3 regions of the Desulfofalx alkaliphila DSM 12257 genome follow, and region 1 is predicted to be linked to each of the others. Evidence: riboswitches for the same ligand, from Rfam matches in the RefSeq annotation. Region 1 holds a riboswitch; each other region holds the start of a gene.
What was found. Region 1 has a riboswitch for molybdenum cofactor ahead of BR02_RS0104705 (FAD:protein FMN transferase). Riboswitches for the same ligand answer to the same signal wherever they lie in the genome.
Positions count from the first base shown of each region.

Region 2: it holds a riboswitch for molybdenum cofactor, as region 1 does, so the genes downstream of both, BR02_RS0111730 (stalk domain-containing protein) here and BR02_RS0104705 (FAD:protein FMN transferase) in region 1, are expected to answer to the same signal.
Region 3: it holds a riboswitch for molybdenum cofactor, as region 1 does, so the genes downstream of both, BR02_RS0101940 (molybdopterin-binding protein) here and BR02_RS0104705 (FAD:protein FMN transferase) in region 1, are expected to answer to the same signal.

Region 1 is NZ_JONT01000007.1:11,992-18,121, forward strand. It holds gene BR02_RS14325 (ligand-binding sensor domain-containing protein) at 1-2,808, opposite strand, end outside; gene BR02_RS0104705 (FAD:protein FMN transferase) at 2,926-3,894, opposite strand; molybdenum cofactor riboswitch at 4,045-4,161, opposite strand; gene BR02_RS0104710 (hypothetical protein) at 4,424-5,212, opposite strand; gene BR02_RS0104715 (hypothetical protein) at 5,205-6,130, opposite strand, start outside.
Region 2 is NZ_JONT01000030.1:2,516-8,645, forward strand. It holds gene BR02_RS0111720 (sigma 54-interacting transcriptional regulator) at 1-947, shown strand, start outside; gene BR02_RS0111725 (alpha/beta fold hydrolase) at 936-1,850, opposite strand; molybdenum cofactor riboswitch at 2,100-2,225, shown strand; gene BR02_RS0111730 (stalk domain-containing protein) at 2,338-3,540, shown strand; gene BR02_RS0111735 (hypothetical protein) at 3,679-3,945, shown strand; gene BR02_RS0111740 (RIO1 family regulatory kinase/ATPase domain-containing protein) at 3,986-4,717, opposite strand; gene mobB (molybdopterin-guanine dinucleotide biosynthesis protein B) at 4,701-5,489, opposite strand; gene BR02_RS0111750 (Gx transporter family protein) at 5,510-6,019, opposite strand; gene BR02_RS0111755 (NusG domain II-containing protein) at 6,079-6,130, opposite strand, start outside.
Region 3 is NZ_JONT01000002.1:32,323-38,452, reverse strand. It holds gene BR02_RS0101945 (molybdopterin-dependent aldehyde oxidoreductase) at 1-1,254, opposite strand, end outside; gene BR02_RS0101940 (molybdopterin-binding protein) at 1,320-2,345, opposite strand; molybdenum cofactor riboswitch at 2,424-2,542, opposite strand; gene BR02_RS0101935 (DUF3909 family protein) at 2,579-2,905, opposite strand; molybdenum cofactor riboswitch at 3,018-3,136, opposite strand; gene BR02_RS0101930 (hypothetical protein) at 3,441-3,683, opposite strand; gene pruA (L-glutamate gamma-semialdehyde dehydrogenase) at 3,791-5,338, opposite strand; gene nrfD (NrfD/PsrC family molybdoenzyme membrane anchor subunit) at 5,382-6,130, opposite strand, start outside.

The DNA.
Region 1 (6,130 bases):
GTTTCGGGCTACATGGTCATAACCATCCGATGTATCAGAAGATACCAATGGTCTTTCGTTTTTGCCGTAAGCCAGCATCACTTTGAGGTCGTTTGCACCGGTTTCTTCGTTAATGTAATCACGTTTGGCGATTTCATCCAGAGAAAAGGTTTTGCTGGAACCGTCAGCAGTTTTAAAGGTCACCGTATCGGCCCCGCCGGTAAAGCCCACTTCCCTTCGTATAAACTCGTAAATGTCAATCCCCCGGTAAGAAGCTAACTCCTTCTCCGTATCGCTAGCCAGGCAGTACTCACCGGTAAAGATGTAGTTCTGCATGAACTCCAGTTCACCCAAAGTCACAGTATGATCTTTTCTTACGCCACTACCGCCAATGGACAAGGTGTCCGATTGATACTGATCATAGGGAGGTTCTAGGTGGGCATAAGAGTCCTTGCTTATGTTGACAGTAATGGAATCAATTGTCCGCAACCACTGGCCCGGGGTTCCTTTTTCCGTCTGCCCAAAGAGGGCCATTAGAGGTCCGTAGCGGTTCACAATAGGGTTGTCCTCATATCCCGGATCACCTTTACTTTTCACCATGGGGTAGCCATTTTTGCCAAAGGCCAACATCGGCTTGAGCCAGGTAGCCCCGGTAACCTCGTTGAAGTAGTCCTCCCGGGTGATATCAGCAAGGTTAACTGTAAGTGGGGCTTGACCGTCCGCACTGCTGGTAAATGTCACCGTGCCGGTGGTTCCGGGAAGCCCGATTTTCTCAAAGAGAAGATAATTTAAACTGACCCCCTCGTATAAGTCTGATATTTTAGCTCCGCCACTGCCCCCGGCATCATGGGTATAGTAGTACCCCTTTACCCGGGCACGCTCAGCTGTGGCCGCAGGTACTTCGGGTCCATAAATCATATTTTCGATATCACTAACGGTAAGTGTCTCCTGCTTAATGGTACCCCCGTCATCACCAATAACCGTTACAGTCAAGCTATCGTTTCCTAGCGCCTTATAGGGTTGGTACGAGTGGGTAGTATACGGAATATCTTCACCCACCACCACACGCATGGCAAACTTAACTTGGTTGGCACCATTAGTGTAGTCATAATCCAGTTTGCCAAAGACAATTCGCAACGGCCCACCGTCATTATTCAACCCGGAGTTGTATCCAGAGTCGCTGGCATGATTGACATAAGGATAGCCGTTGTAACCGTATGACACCAATACAGGGTAGCCCGTCTCCAAGGGCTCTACGCCTCTACCGTCAAAACTACCGTCCCCTAGATCAGTGGGGTCTTTTTCGTAGTAACCCCAGAGGTGATGATTTTTGATTTCTCTCACCGTCATGGGTGGAATGTTGTAGTGGTCTGCGGCAATAAAATGCACAGGAGTGCTTTCGTCGATGTCAGGATCGAGCCCGGACTTTATCAGCAGGTCCCAAAGGGGCACACCTTTGTAAGTGTTGTAGTACCAGTAGTAATAACTGTTAGAGAGACTGTACTCTTTCTCCACGTGTAACTCGGTCATGGCCTCTAGATCAGCCACGGTATAGTTTACTTCCTTACCCAGACCACTGCCGCTTAAAGTAAAGACATACTGCATAAACTTAGGATCATCATAGGGAGGATTATCAGTATGTTCATAACCCGGCCGTTCAGTCTCCTCAACGTAGATATAGGCTACATTGGAGAAGGTGGGAGGGTCACCGGCATCCCCGTGATACACCAATTTAAAACAACCACCATCGTTATATTTTTCTGGAATGTAGCCTGCATAGTCAGTATAGACCAGAGGTACTTCGTTAACCCCGTAGGCTACAATCATCTTCCTGGCTTCATCCCTGACCTGCTCTAGGGTATACTCGGCAATGGTCTTACGTTGGTAGTCCTTAAAAACAATATTGCCTATGTCGCTGCGCAGTTTAACGAAATTATCTAGGATATAAGAAACCTTTATGCCCTCGTAGCTGTTCTCAAGCACCTGGTCACCAATTCTCTCGGTGTATGTGTCTCGATAGAGCCCAGCGTTAGTCTCTTCAATCTGAACCAGAGACAGTGCACGGTAAGAAGTCACACCGGGACCTTCCACAGTGAAGGTGGCACCGGTAATCGCATCAATGTTGTATGGTGCACCCGAATAGCTGATATGCTTATAGGGACTGTCAGCAAAGTCGTTGTCCCCAGGCGGAGGGTCGTCAGCAGGGCGTTCCTCCCCAACCACGATACGAACTACATTACTGACAAAGTCGCTATGGTTCTGATCGTGGATATTCCCCTTTTGCTGTCCTAAATACAACCGAGGGGCACCATTGTCAGTAGAAAGTTCAAGGTCTGCATAGGTAACTGGTGGACTAAGACTGTCTTGGGATGAAGTAAACAGTTCAACACTGTAGAATCCCAGTGTGGGCATTACACTTTGCTCACTGTCAATTCCAAAATCAGGGTATGTGTATAAATCCAGCAAATTACTAACTGATCTTGTACTACTGAAATTATCAGACGCAATGAACTTAACTAGATAATCTTGGTCAGTCTTAAGGTTGCCTACCCCTATCAACTCAAACAGATCATACCCTCTTACTTTCTGGATTCGATGGGTACCAAAAGAGTTATTCGAAGAATAAATTCGTTCAACCATCTGGTAGTTGTCCCAATCAGAAGCATATATCATAACATCCTGCTCTAGGCCTGTCCCAGTGATAATCAAATCCGGTGCGGCGGCTAATGCCTCTTTAGTCTGCTGTGGAACAAAACCGATTAAAGTTGATAAGAGAAATCCAATCAATACAAAAATACTAAGTTTCTTAAATAACTTGTTTTTTTTCACCGTTCTCCTCCCAACCTTTCTTTATTAACCTTGGGTTTTGATGAATTAAATAGTGACAATTCCGACATTTAAATAGCTAGTTAGATTAAAATTTTAAAAACTAACCCTCCTCAATAATTATCTGGCAATAGGATGATATTCGCCTTTTCCTGTGAATACTAATTGATTAGATAATTTGTCCGTATATAGCAATTGCTTGTCCGGAGTTATAATAATTAACTCTGTATTTTCCACTTCTTTGGCAATATTAACCCCATCCTCCGGACCCAGTACAAAGATGGCTGTAGATAAAATATCTGCATCGGTTGCTGAATCATTTACAACAGTAGCTTGTATTACATCTCTAGCTTGTTGGCCGGTGGACGGATCTAAAATATGATGGTATCGTACACCTCCTTGAATAAAGTATCTTTGATAGTCACCGGAGGTTACCACTGCCTTATCCTTGACAGATATTATGGCAATTATTCCGTTACCGCGAGGGTCTTGTACCCCCACCTGCCAAAGGGATCCATCAGGTTTAGTGCCCAAGGCGTAGATATTTCCTCCGGCATTAATCAAGGCATGCTCTATTCCGTTATTTATGAGAGCCATTACCGCCCGATCTGTGGCATAGCCTTTAGCAACCCCACCTAAATCCAGGCCCATACCCGGCTCGGTTAAAATAACAGTATCATTTAAACAATCAATTTCTATTTTCCTGTAATCCACTTGGTCTAAGGCTTTGTCGAGCTCATCTTGGCTTGGAATACGCCAATTACTACCAAAACCCCACAAGTCCATTATCGGAGCAATAGAAACATCAAAGGCACCGTCAGATATTTCAGAAAAATACTTTGAGCGCTCTAGCATATTTATTGTATGATCACTAACCTGCACAGGGCCAATACCGGCACTTTGATTAATTTTGTTAACATCACTTAAGTCTGATTGATCATCTGTAAACCTGTCAGCTAACTTATTAATCTGCTCAAAGGCAGTAAACGCATCTTGCAATGCTTTACTCCCCTGCTGCTCATTTTCAGAAAAAACAGTGATCTGTATTAAGGTGTCCATAATAAATTTTTCATCGCTAAACTCCTGCAATTGAGTAGAATTTGATCCACAGCCCATACAACAAAGCATAGTAAGCAGGATTAAAAAACTATATAATACACAACGCCAGCATTGCAATTAATAATACACCTCCGAAAAAGCAAATGGCTTGCTTTTCCCGCAAGGAAAACCAAGCCATTTAATAACGCTACACAAATTCCTTTCCAAACGGGAGGCATAAACGTTTCCACTTATACCCGGCGGTTAGGTCCCATAGCAGCATAGCCTTAGGTTGCTAACTCGGAATTTAATACTATTTGCTTTTGTTAAAATATACTATCAACTACATAACAACTAAGTCAACATAATGTATACACCTTATTCCGACAATTATTTTAGTATTGTCGGAATTAATCTATTATTTTTCCCGATTTTAAATAATAAGTTTTTTAATGTTTGGATTTTAAGTTATTTGTAGATTGAAAATATATTATGCTTTAAATGCACATCATTGGTCGTAATACTACATAAACTAAAACCCCCTAAAAGTTAGGGGGTGCTATAACAACTTTATAAGCATTTAACAATTAGCTACTTCAACTTCCCTTCCATTAATAAAGATTCTTCCTTGTTCATCAGAGCGAATTTCTAAAATCTCATCTCTATAATTAATATTAATATACATGTCAACGGCGCTGTTTAAATTTGTATTTTCAGCTCTTTCTTTTAGCCTTTCCAAATTATTTTGTGCTTCTTCAATTCCATTCATTTTCACCTTTCCTGTTTCATCAGCCTCAATGCCTATGGTTTCACCGTTTTGTTTTAGGGTTACCAATATCCTGAACGGATCCAGGGAGGCAGTCCCTCCGGTACTTCTAATATCTTTACATACCGTTATCGTATCATTTGGTTTATTATCATTGTTATTGGCCTCTAACTGTGTGGATGTAGACCCGCCAAGATCATTATTGTTTGTATTACCGGAAGAACATTCCCCGTTTTGCTTATTAAAATTATCCTGTTCATTACTTTGTCGCGCCACTGCTTGGGAACCTTCAAAAAAGGCTAACGCCAGGGCAGCACATTGGCAGATCCTTTGCTCTTGATTTGTTGTTTGGTTTTGGTTGATCTCGGCATTTGCATTTTGATTTACTTGATTGCCTAAGTAGCAAATACCATTTATATTTTCAGCATTTAAAACAGCCTTTTGATAATTTGCATTTTCTTGAATTGAATTTTGTACTGCCCTTGCATTTCCTCCGGCGGCTGAAATTGCAACTGCAGCTAATTGGTTACTGTAATTAAATTGATCAACACTTTGCTCCTGTGAACTCTCCCCATTGACCCCATGGTTAATAGTATTAGTCATCCTTGTTTCCCCCTTTTTTACTGTGATCGGAAGAAGGGGAAGTTTCATGGATACTTTTTTGCAGAACAATATCTAATTTATGCCCATTTAAATATACCTCACCATTTTTGTGTACCTTTACTTTTAAATTTTGTGTACCTTTAACAATATCCACAATTATCATAGTGTCCGGTTCTGCCCCTGCCTGTGCCCTTTTAGTAAATTTACAGTGATCATTGTTTTGTTTTTGTATGTTATCCTTATCCGCCGACACAGAAGCATTTTGTAAATTGTTATTCATTTGAACAGTTGTCTGAAATACTGTTGCTTCTCCCCCACCGATGGATATTGCCACTGAGTTACTTTGCTGACTAACATTTTGTTGAGAGACATTTTGACTTTGATTAATATCTTCATTAGTATCATTGCTGCTTTCCGGACAGCAAGGGTTAGAATCTGCAATTACAGCCCTTACCTCTGCCTGTTGACTATTTATGTTGCTTTGTTCAGATATCTGCAGCGCTTCAGCCACAGACCCTTCTCCTATTGCAACTGCAAGAGCCAAATTCTGCTCAGCAATGTTTAACTGATTAACCTCTTGATTTTGATTTGCTATGGCTTGGGCTTGTTGATTAACCACAGTATTACAATATCTTAAATAATATGACATTGGCGGGCCGGCTATTTTCTTATAGCCGTCATTAATATATACAGTAGTGTCACAGGGATCTATGCCCTGCAGTGTGTCCTTACATAACGGTGTCCTGGGGTGAAACAATTTAACCCTTTTAATGTGACCATCGGTCATAATTAATAGTTTGCTATCATCATTTAGCCGAAACAATGCATTCTTGCTTTTCAAAGCCTCTGTCTTGCCGGTGCCATCCTTAATTTTTACAGGTATACCAAAAACTTTCCATTTATTATTTTCAGAATCAT
Region 2 (6,130 bases), on a different contig from region 1:
ACCACTATTACATAATATTTATTTTCTTGTTTAGTTTAATCTTTTGGTATGAAGAATTTTTTAACATAAAGGACTCGCCATATCTAACAGGGTTGCTGTTGGCCACCATTGCAGCCGCAGCTATTACCTGCGGTTTCATATATAAAGGGCATGTTTGGTGCCGCTATATGTGCCCCCTAGGGGCGATTTTCTCCGTCTGCTCCACCCTGTCACTGGTTGAACTGCGAGCTAAAACGGATGTCTGCCAAAATAAGTGTCAAACGTTTAATTGCTTTAAAGGCAACACCCGGAGCGGCTGTCCTATGCTGCTGCACGCCATGTACATTGACAGTAATATCAACTGTAAACTCTGCCTAAAATGCGTCACAAACTGTCCTAACAATTCCATCACCTTTAGCATCAGGCCACCAGGTCGAGAAATTTGGCAGCTCTCCAACGTCCACGGGGGCATTGCAGCGCTGGTGCTTTTCTTTGCCTTCATGCTGATACCGCCATTAACCATAGAGAGCCTGAAAAACCTTTATCCCGACCACTGGAAACTGCTATTTAACCTTTTTTACTGGCTGCTATTTTCTCTACTGTTAGCAGTGGTTGTTGTATTTCTAAGAAAGCATATTTCCAGTAAGAATTTTACCCCCTACCTGAGAATGTCTTTGGCTTTTGTGCCGCTGTTAACTGCCTCCCATGTCTCTTATCAGTTAGGAGCCAAATTTGATGAATTAAACTCCATATTTATTCAGTTAGTATTTGCCAGCCAAGCTCCGTACCTGCTTACCGTCAGTGCCTGTAACTTTACCCAGTCCCTTCTTATGATTGTAGGACTGCTATTAACATTGTATTGCCTATTTAGAGTTTTCCCTCAACTAAAGCACCGATGGGTTGGTGGCACTGCCTTTGGGTTTAGTCTGGCATACTGTTTTATTATTTTGTTGTTCCTATGTGTTTAAATTGGGGCTATTATCAATTGTTTTTAGAAATTCTTTGATTTTATCCAGTACAACTTCAGGCTGTTCCTCAGTAAGAAAATGTCCTGCCTGGGGAAGTACCACAGACGGTCGGTGGTTTGGTAAAAGTCGTTCCAATACCTTAATAATCCTCGGTGGTGAAGATGGGTCCTTTAGTCCCCAGATAATTTGGGCAGGTACTTGCCAGCCATTAAGCATTTGTCCGGTCTTCAGCAGCATTCTATAAATAGGGTCTGATTTAAGGATTGGAATTTGCCTAATAGTACTTAGCTGGGCCTTTCGATCAGCCTTGCACCTATAAGGATACCCAAATCCCCGGCGGATTTTTTTGGTGAAAACATCCCTTCTGGAAAAAGCTAAGGGCATCACAAGCCTATGTAAGATATTTAGATTCTCTACCATCACTTCACCTATTACTGGGATTCGTAACGGCCAAAGAACTATGTAAGACCAGGGAGGCAGATAAGGGCTTTTTCCCCAAACTTCCGGTACCGAACCACTGTTATTTAAAATAACAAGCCCCTTGACCAAGTGCTTGTGTTCCGCAGCCCATGCCAGACCGACAATTCCGCCAATATCATGCACAACTAAAGTTATTTCATTTAACTCCATCTTTTCAATAAATTGTGCAAGTCGTTGTGATTGGGCCTGTAAACTGTAATCCTCACCGGCGGGCTTGTCTGAATAGCCAAAACCTAAAAAGTCAGGCACTATACAGCGATACTCTTTACTCAGTTCCGGGATAAAATTACGGTAAAGGTAACCCCAGGTTGGGTTACCATGCAGCATTATCAGAACCCCTCCACTGCCCTCATCCAAGTAGTGCATTTTATACCCGGCTATTTCAATAAAATTTGAATGAAAATCAAAGCCCTCCGGTTTCAAACCCTCACCCTCCCACTGTCCAACCTTGACCATACATTGCCTGGCAAATCGGCACTCACAAAGTGCAAGAATAGATATCTATAAAATATCATACTTTCCAAAAGACATCGAGTTTTTTCATATACCTCCATTTCTATGGTAGAAAATACCTAAGTAATTTATTTGAGATTCTAGCAGGAATTATCTGGGGCAAAGGCGAATATTTTTTGTGGACAATATCACTATGGATTCTTACTATTTTTTGATTCTAATAGAATAATGCTCCGAGCCCCTTCAACCTAAAAGATACGTCACATCCACGGTTATCGGGCCGACAGGGTTTACCTGGAAACAGGTAGGCCTCCCATTGTGGAAAGGAGCCTTCATCAGGTCAATTTAGATCCGGTTGGCTTACTTTCAGTCACCCGGATCTTTTTTATTTGAAAGGGGGTTTATGACAAGTTATCATTGCACAATCCTGTAGAAAAATTATAAGGAGGGTAACTTTATGAGAAGACAATTATCTATTATCTTGGCTTTATTACTGTTTATTTCCATTGGTGCGGCAGCAGCCTATGCCGGACAGTCTGATGTAAATGTGGTTGTTAACGACGAGTCGGTATTGTTTCCGGATCAAGGGGCCTTTATTGACACCGATACAAACAGAACTTACGTTCCTATACGGTTTGTTAGTGAGGCCTTAGGTGCTAAAGTTAACTGGGATAAGGACGCCCAAGCGGCCACTGTTACGCTGGGAAAATCCGTTATTACCATGCCTGTGGACAGCAACCAAGCCACTGTAAACGAAAAAAATGTGCAGCTTGATGCGCCGGCCATGCTGAAAAACCAGCGCTTATTAGTGCCGCTGCGCTTTGTCAGTGAGGCTTTGGATAAGGACGTAGAGTGGAACGAAGCCGAGCGAACTGTTTATATAAGTGCGGGACCATTCATTCGAATGGCAAGCACTATCGGACCCATTGACGCCGGAATTGTAGGCACCTTGACCAATCTCTTTGAGGAAAAAACAGGCATTAAAGTGGAATTTGTGGGCGCAGGTACAGGCAAAGCCCTAGAAATGTCCAAAACCGGGGATTTTGACCTGGTGCAGGTGCATGCCCGGGCCCTTGAGGAACAGTTTGTTGCCGAAGGTTATGGCACCGAGCGCATCCCCCTGATGTATAACGACTTTGTCATCGTTGGTCCAAAGTCTGACACCGCAGGAATTAGGGGACTGACCCCTTCAGAAGCCTTGAATCGAATTATGGAAACAGAGTCGTTGTTTATCAGCCGTGGCGACCGTTCCGGCACCCACGTCGGTGAGATGGAACTTTGGAAAGCCGCAGAACTGGAACCCCAGGGCGATTGGTACGTAGTCTGGGAGGGAGGTCCCCAAGGAAATAGCGCCACCCTGCGTTACACCGATGAACAACAGGCCTATACCTTCATGGATCGGGCCACCTACCTTGTTCTAAAGGATGAGATCAGCTTAGATGTTCTGGTGGAGAAACACGAATCACTGCTAAATTTCATTACCCTAATCCCGGTGAACCCGGAAAAATTCCCGCAGGTTAAGTATGATCTAGTGATGCAGTTCGTGGATTATGCAACCTCTATAGAAGCGCAAACGGTAATTGAAAACTTCAAGAAGGATGTCTACGGCGAGTCACTTTTCTTCCCCAATTCTGACCGTTGGCACGCCCATAAAGAGTAATAATGACGATGCGATACCATTTTAAACGCGCCCCGCTTGAAGGGGCGCGTTTTTTAAGTTGATAATCAAATATAAAAAGAATACTAAACAACATATCGGGTAAACTTATTAAAAAAATTAAAGAAAAGAGGGATTGGCATGCATACGCTTAGCCATTTACAAGAGGCTCTACACCAAAAGGAACAGGCACTTATTCAATACGTTCGTTATATGAGGGAATCCCAAGACAGTGATAACCAAGATATGGCAGCACTTTTTTCTGATCTTGCAAAAGCAGAGGAAAAACATATTGCTGTAATTAGAAATCAGGTGGCTAAATATAATAAGGGTTTACTTAATAAATATGAAAGTATAAATGAGTATAATTCACAACACTCCACCTACAGAGACGCACCCGAAAATTGATTCCATATAAACAAACCATCTATTATTAATGATGGTTTGTTTAATTATTGAAAACTATTAAATTGCCTTTAAGGTTTAACTCCTTTATTTTATTTAGCAAGTAATCACGCTGTTTTTCCCTTCGTGATGCAGTTGCCTTTAACTCTTCCAATAAATAATATTCTATTAGTCGATAATCTAATTGAGTATTAGCAACATTTACATAAGCCTTAACCAATGACGAACAGACTTTGAATTTCCACTGGGCAAACATAGGATCATTAGTTAATATGAATGAGCTAATACCGCCTAAATCCCTTTCAGGGTGAGTAATACATATATCTTCAAAATCAATACCGTAAAAATTATCTCCGGTAAATATAAAATTACGCAGGTTTAAGTCTGATTTGCAAAAACAATATTCACCTTGCCTCTCAGTACTGTGTAAATGATAGAGCCACTTAGCAAGGCTATTAACCCAAGATTGGTGGATTGTCTTGGGATTTGTCAATAAATCTGTCAAAAGGATTCCTTCTATATACTCCATAATAATTACTCTGCTGTTGCTCCAAATTATTCGGGGCACCAAAAGACCCTTTTGTCTTAGGTTACATATTATGGCAGTCTCTTGATCGGCTTTTCCATTGACATATTCCTTAATTATATATTTAGACTTCACTGTTTCTCTGTTTATTGTATCCACTAAAAAAACTCTATTTCTAAAACTGAATTTTCGATGGTAATTTAAAATTCTTACTCTTAATAACTCTTCCAGCCTAGACTGCCATTCCATTTTTCGTCTTCCTTATTTTAATAGTAATATCACGATCTGGGTCATAACTGTCTAATTGGGAAAATACCTTTTCTAATCTGCGTTTAATATTTAATTGTTGAAAGTAATCTAAAGATATTTCCTGACTGCCAAGTTTAACAGTAACTTCATTGCTAACCATGCATTCTGAGCTCTTTGCTTTACCCTTTAATATTTGAGATGCTAATGTTCGGCAGCTGCTACCACATTTTTGACAATGCTCAATCTCATTGATAAATGGTAAATAATGGTTCATTTTATCCTCAATAAAATCCACTAGTCTCTCAGCATCTAATAGGGCGTTAAAAACCGGAATACCCTTATAAGTGGTTTTTACATTAGATATACGTCCGGATAAAGCAATTACCAAATCATTTTTGCGCTCCTCAATTTCTTTTTCATTCTTGACACATAGAATTTTCGGGACAAGTGTATTGGAAATCCCTTCCATAACCACATAATCATGGTCAAAAAATGTTAGTATTTTTTCTAAGGGTAGTTTTTGAGGAATTAACACATCTGTTTCCATCAAACCCCTAGCCACTACCATTTCAGCCCCAGCTTGCTTATGCCGCCAGGTATTAGTACCAACAGTATCCAGTGCAAATCCTTCAAAGTGAATATTTTTAATTGAGCCAACCCGATAACCCCTTTTACAGAGTTCGTTAATAATTTTTTCAACAGTTGTGGTTTTACCGGATTGGGTAACTCCAAAAACCGAGAAGACTTTCAAAAAAATCACTTCCTTAATCAACATTAGAAGCCTTTTAAATACTAACCATACGCAGTTATATTCCTGTTGACCAAAGATTTATATACATGATTGGTAATCAAGCCAACAACATAACCGGTTATTAATGCTGAAATCATTAATATTGGCAACAATGTGTAAACAGAGAAATCCTGCATTATCAGGCTAGCCACCAATAGCTGTCCGATATTATGGGTTACTGCCCCAACCATACTAATGTTGACAATGCTAACATATTTTGTTAATAACTCCCACAATAAAACCATCACTAAGGCGCTAAGCAGCCCCCCTGTAATACTAAACAAAAAACTGATTGGATTGCCAAATAGCAATGCCCCCAAGGTACACCTAATAAACACCACATAAAAGGCGTCTTTCCATCCCAATAATAATATTGATAATAATGTAATCACGTTAGCTAAACCCAATTTCACTCCTGGATGTGAGGGTATATAAATGGCACGCTCAAAGATATTTAGGGCCATAGCCAGAGCTACAAAAAGTGAAATTAGCACCAGACGCTTTGTATTCAACTTCTAACACCCCTTAATATTTTTACAAAATAGTGGGTGTGCCCACCGGAAGCCAGTGATTAGTATGTTAACGCGTCAACTTCATTTGATTTGCCCTTTATGGTAATCTTT
Region 3 (6,130 bases), on a different contig from region 1:
CCCGGGGAATTGAGACAAGAACAGGTTTTTACCAGGCTCTAAACCAAGTCCTTCACCGATCATGGCTGCATGCAGGTCCAGACCGATACTTTTTGATAAAATCTGCAAATTGCCGTTTTCATCGTAGTAAGCGGCAGCAACGTCAGGCTCAATGGGCAGGTGGGGCTGACGACCGACATACAGGTCTTCCATTGACACTACCACATCTGCTTCTTCCATTACTGACGCCGTATCTTCACCCTTTATATTGTCTTGCTTGTAATAAACATTGGGTGTGCCGGGGTGAATTTCAATGGCATCGGGCTCCATTGCCGCAGGGGCACTCATGTAGGCCGGCAAAATTTCCAACTCAACCTTAACCTTTTCTACAGCGGCTTGGGCATTTGCCTCGGTATCTGCACAAACGATGGCAATGGCGTCGCCAAACTGAAATACTTTTTCATCACATAAAATGGGGCGATCATAGCTGTCCCCTTTGTTGTTTGGAAAGTTCAAGCCGTTAATCCGGTTTCTGCCCTTAATATCTTTATGGGTGACAACTTTATATACACCTGGCATTTTTTCAGCTTCAGAGGTGTCGATGGATAAAATTTTTGCATGGGAAACTTGTGCCTGAACCAACTTTAACTGCAGGGTTTCGGGCGGCATTTTTAGGCCAAAATCGGAGCCAAACTCAATTGTACCGGTAACTTTGCCAATGGCAGAGGGGCGCGGATAGTCAGTGCCAAAAATTTTGCCGTCGGCAGGCATTTTAAAGTCTAAGTCTTCAGCGGTAATTTCGCCGCGCATAAAGGCAGCCGCAGCCATCACGGCATCAACTAAGGGTATATAGCCGGTGCAGCGGCAAACGTTTTTATGTTTTTGGAACCAATCTCTTACTTCTTCTCGGGTTGGGGATGGGTTTTCGTCTAAGAGTGCCTTAGCAGACACAATAAAGCCAGGTGAGCAGTAACCGCACTGGGCGCCACCGTATTTCACCCATGCCATTTGTAAGGCGTGCAGGTTAGTGGGAGTGCCAATACCTTCAATGGTAGTGATAATAGACTCATCAGGTAAACGCTTCATTTTGTAAGCACAGGATAAAATTAGTTTACCGTTTAAAATTACTGAGCAAGCACCGCACTGGGCTTTACCACAACCGACCTTGGTTCCGGTTAGACCCAGTTGGCCGCGCAGCACATCCACCAGCATAGATTCCGGGTCGCATACGACAACTGTATTTATGCCGTTGATGTTGATTTTCTTTTTAATCACTTGACCACACTCCTTTTATTATTTAATTTAAGGCTATCGACCCTAAATTTTTCTAGCAGATTGTTTTACAAGCTTTTTCCAAAACCACAGTCCGGATATCTACACTCTTTACAGTTAACACAGAGTCCCCCATGGCCCAGCTTCACAATATCCCTGCGGCTTAATTCTTCCCCTGCCAGGATGCGGGGCACCACCAGATCAAAGATACTGCTCTTGCTGTACATTACACAGCCCGGCAATCCCAGCACAGGTACATCGCCTATATAGGCCAACATAAACATAGCCCCGGGCAAGGTGGGGGCACCATATGTAACAATACGCCCGCCCGCTGCCCGAATACCTGCAGGTGTCACGTCATCGGGGTCCACAGACATGCCTCCGGTAACTGTAATCATTTCAACCCCCTCTCCCAATAACCGGTTTATAGCGTCAACTATCATGTCTGTGCTGTCAGACACAAATATTTGTCTGCTTACAACACTTCCCCAACTCTCTATCTTCTTCATAACCACAGGGCCAAATTTATCTTTAATCCGCCCGTGGTATACTTCGCTGCCGGTGGTAACAACGCCGACTTTTAATGACTTAAATGGTTTAACCTCAACCAGGGGATAGTTTGTTTGGCATATGGACTCAATTTTACATATTTTGTCTTCTTCAATAACCAGGGGAATGATTCTGGTGCCTGCCAGCACCTTACCTTTTTCAACTATTTGATTGGTATGTAAAGTTGCAAACATCACTTCTTCTAATTCGTTAATGCTGTATAGGGCATCAACATTTACTTTAAGGAGGCCCTTTTCTTCGGCCAGCAAACTTACTTTACCTTCTTTGGGTTCCGTGAGGCTTATGCCGCTGCCGGCAGCCGCCTTTGCAATTCTCAGCGCTGCGTCATCCTCGTGCAGCAGCCCATTGTTTATTTCCCATACATATATATTTTGCTTTCCTATATCCAACAACTTCGGTATATCTTCAAACTGTATAATGTGCCCTTTTTTAAATGCCCTGCCTTTAAATTTACCCGGGACAATTTGGGTAATATCGTGACAGAGAACCATTCCAACCGCCTCTTGCACCGGTACAACTTTCACTGCTCCATCCCCCTTTTTTAACAATAAAACCAGGGCGCCGTGGAAGGGTTAAAACAGCGCCCTGGTTTATTTATAACCAGTAAATACTACTGTACTCCTTTCCACGCGGGAGGCCTAACGGTTTCCCATTAAACCCTAACGGCTTGGCTTTCTTATCGAAGGCCTTAGAACTGCCAAGCTCGGAGTCCATATTAAATTGTGCCACAAATCTATGCTTTATAAATAAAACTATTTTATTCCCTTATTAAACCTAATTTCTTGGCTAACTCACTCACCCTTTTGCTCTCCATATCTAAAACAACAGCCACAGAATCGTTGCCTTCTATTTTTAACTTTAAGAAAGACTTTTTCTCCCATTCAAAACCGATATAATAGAGGAGGTTTTTATAGTTTTGACTTGATGTGCTGATCACTAAATCACCCTTTGGACTAAGACCGTACTCAAAAAAGTAAAGCTTGCAATTATAGTTGTTTTTTAATAAAACCTCTTGTTCATCTGTAATTTTTTGTAACCTTACACCTTCAAGATGTGATTTGACTCTTTCAATGACCTCTTGCACCACTATTACCTCCAAGTTAACTACTAAACAGCCATCATCGGCGGGCTTCCGGCTAGGTTTATAAAAAGCCAGGATCACAGCAAAGAAGCATGTAATCCTGGCTTTTTAAACACCAAGTATTTACTTTACTCCTTTCCGAACGGGAGGCTTAACGGTTTCCCATCAAACCCTAACGGCCGAAAGATCATAGTATAATACCTTAGATCTGACGGCTCGGAGACTATTAAGTTATATTAATAACGTAGCAAAAAGCGTACCAATAAAAACAAGCTATCCAATTGGATTTTTAGTGCTATACCAGGAAAGTGTTACATTTTGGTATAACAGTGTTCTTTTTTGGGATGCTTTTTGTTCCAAAAGCACATGGTTAATGCCTTATTCTATTCTATGTTAATAAGCATATTCCTTCATGAATAATTGTTTATTAGGAAAAAAAGCCCCATTAGGAGGGTGCGTCTTTGAGCATAAGGGGACTCCTAAATGTGTCACTGACATAAATATAGTCGGCTTTATCAATGACAATACCTGTTGGGTTCTAAAACTGCGCCTTTAAAACTTGCCCGTCTACATGCCCGGGAAATCCGTTCCCGGCAACTGTATATACCTTGCCATCATAAATCATTCGTATAGCGTGGTTGCCCGTGTCAGTGATAAATATCGCACCATCAGGAGCAATGGCAACACCCCGCGGGCGATTAAATAAGGCTTTGTCTGCATCACCGTCCCTATATCCATTGATGGTAGAAAAACAACTAACGCATAACGAAAAAGACCACACAGGAGAATAAGAAACTCCTATGTGGTCTTTATTGCCCGCTTGAAGCTGTCCATTAAAGTTTTTCTTCAATCCCTAAGTAAAAGCTTCTTTTGGGGCTTTTTTTGTCTTTAGTACTTTTCTGATATTAACTTCGGTTGGGTGAAGTGGAGCAGATAATCTCTCCCACCGGCCTTGGAGTCAGTGCCTGACATTTTAAATCCGCCAAAGGGATGCACCCCTACCAAGGCACCGGTGCATTTGCGGTTAACGTAGAAGTTGCCCACATGAAACTCTTTCTTTGCTTTTTCGATTTTTAAACGATCGTTAGCAAAGACTGAGCCGGTTAAACCATATTCAGTGTTGTTAACAATATCCAAGGCATGGTCAAAACTGTCTGCTTTAATAAAGGCCAGTACAGGGCCAAATATTTCCTCCTGGGCAATCACCGCTTGGGGTGAAACATTGCCGAAAATAGTGGGCTGCACATAAAATCCACCCAAACTTTCAAGAGTATCTCCCCCGGTGAGCAGTTCACCTTCTCTTTTACCAATTTCTATATATTTCTTAATTCTTTCCAGAGAAGCCTTGTCTATCACCGGGCCAACGGGGAAGTTTTCTGTGGCTGGGCCAACGGTCAGCTCACCGGTCTTTTGCAGCACCAAATCAACCACTTGGTCATAAACATCACTGAGCACAACTGCCCTGGAGCAAGCTGAACACTTTTGCCCCTGGAAGCCAAAGGCCGATGCAACAATGGCAGTGGCCGCTGCGTTTAAATCTGCTGAACTGTCCACAAGAATAGCATCTTTACCGCCCATTTCCAAGGCCACCCGCTTAATAGCCCGTTGACCCTTTACGTATTTGGCAGCCAATTCATTTATTCTTAGGCCCACCTCTTTTGAGCCGGTGAAATTAACAAAGCTAATTTGTGGGCTGCTAACTAGGAAATCACCTATGGCACCGCCGCTGCCGGGCAAGAAGTTTACCACCCCGTCGGGCACCCCTGCTTCTTTAAGTATTTCTACAAATTTAGCTGCAATGACCGGTGTATTGCTGGCAGGTTTCAGCACCACAGTGTTACCCGCAACTATGGCGGCCGCTGTCATACCCGCCATAATGGCAAAGGGAAAATTCCAAGGTGGAATTACTACACCGACACCCAACGGCAGATACACCAGTTCATTATCTTCACCGTCAATCCTCACCAGCGGCTGGGTTTCTGCCAATCGGCACATTTCTCGGCCATAGAATTCCAGAAAGTCGATGGCTTCGGCTGTATCTGCATCGGCCTCTGCCCAATTCTTTCCTGATTCTAAAACTAACCAGCTTGATAATTGATATTTTCTTTCCCTCATTATGGCCGCTGCTTTAAAAAGACATGCCGCCCTTTCTTTGGGATTAACCCTGGCCCAGCTGTCAAAGGCCTTTTCCGCAGCGTCAATGGCAACTTGTGCTTGCTCAATTGAAGCCTTGGATGCATAGCCCACCACCTGCTCTTGAGATGAGGGGTTAATAGATACTATTTTCTCATCGGTATAGGTGGATTCACCGCCAATGACCAGTGGGTAATGCTGACCCAGTTGCCCTTGTGCCTCCTCCAATGCTTCCTTAAAATTTGCTACCACTTTAGCGTCATTAAAGTTTAATAATGGTTCGTTTGTAAAGTTTTTTAACATTATGTCACCCCGTGTTGTTATTATTTTATGCTATATTTAATTGTTACTGTGCTACTTTATGTTGTTCTTCCTGGTGGTCTAATATTCTGAAGTTATCACAGATGAAACAGTAAGCCAGAGCACCGCCTGCCACCAGACCAACGGTGACCAATATTTCTATTGCAGAAGGAATGTACCCTGCACCACTATAACCTATCATACCAACAATTACAACATTCATCCGGTTAATAATTACACCCAAGGCCACCAATGCACCGGCGGTAATCAGACCTGCCCTGGTCTTACCCCAGGGGATGAAGAAAATAATTATCGGTATAATTACGCCAAGGCCCATTTCTATTAGAAACATCGTTGACTCCAGTCCACCGGCAAATACATATTGCATGGCGTCCCGGGCGAATAAGTCCCATATTTTTAGAATTAGATACATGAGCATGACGGTAACACCAATTCTTTGTAAGCTGCGGATAATCTTAACATCTACCCAGTGCTTCCATGCTCTGCCCGCAAGGGAGGTCTCCACCGTTACCATGGCCGGGCCCACAAAAAATGACGACATTAAGAAGAACAGGCCGATATAGGGTGACCACCACAGGGGATGCAGTTTACCCACCTGGGTTAAGTACAGGGCACCCAGTGAAGATTGGTGTAAGGTGGGCAAAAGCACACCGACTATTAGCAGAAAGGGCATGGCCTTAGCAAATAATCTGTGCCAAGACTTGGCAACCTTCTCTGTACCAATTTCACCGAATTCTAACACCTGTACGGTGGTATACAGTGACACACACCAGA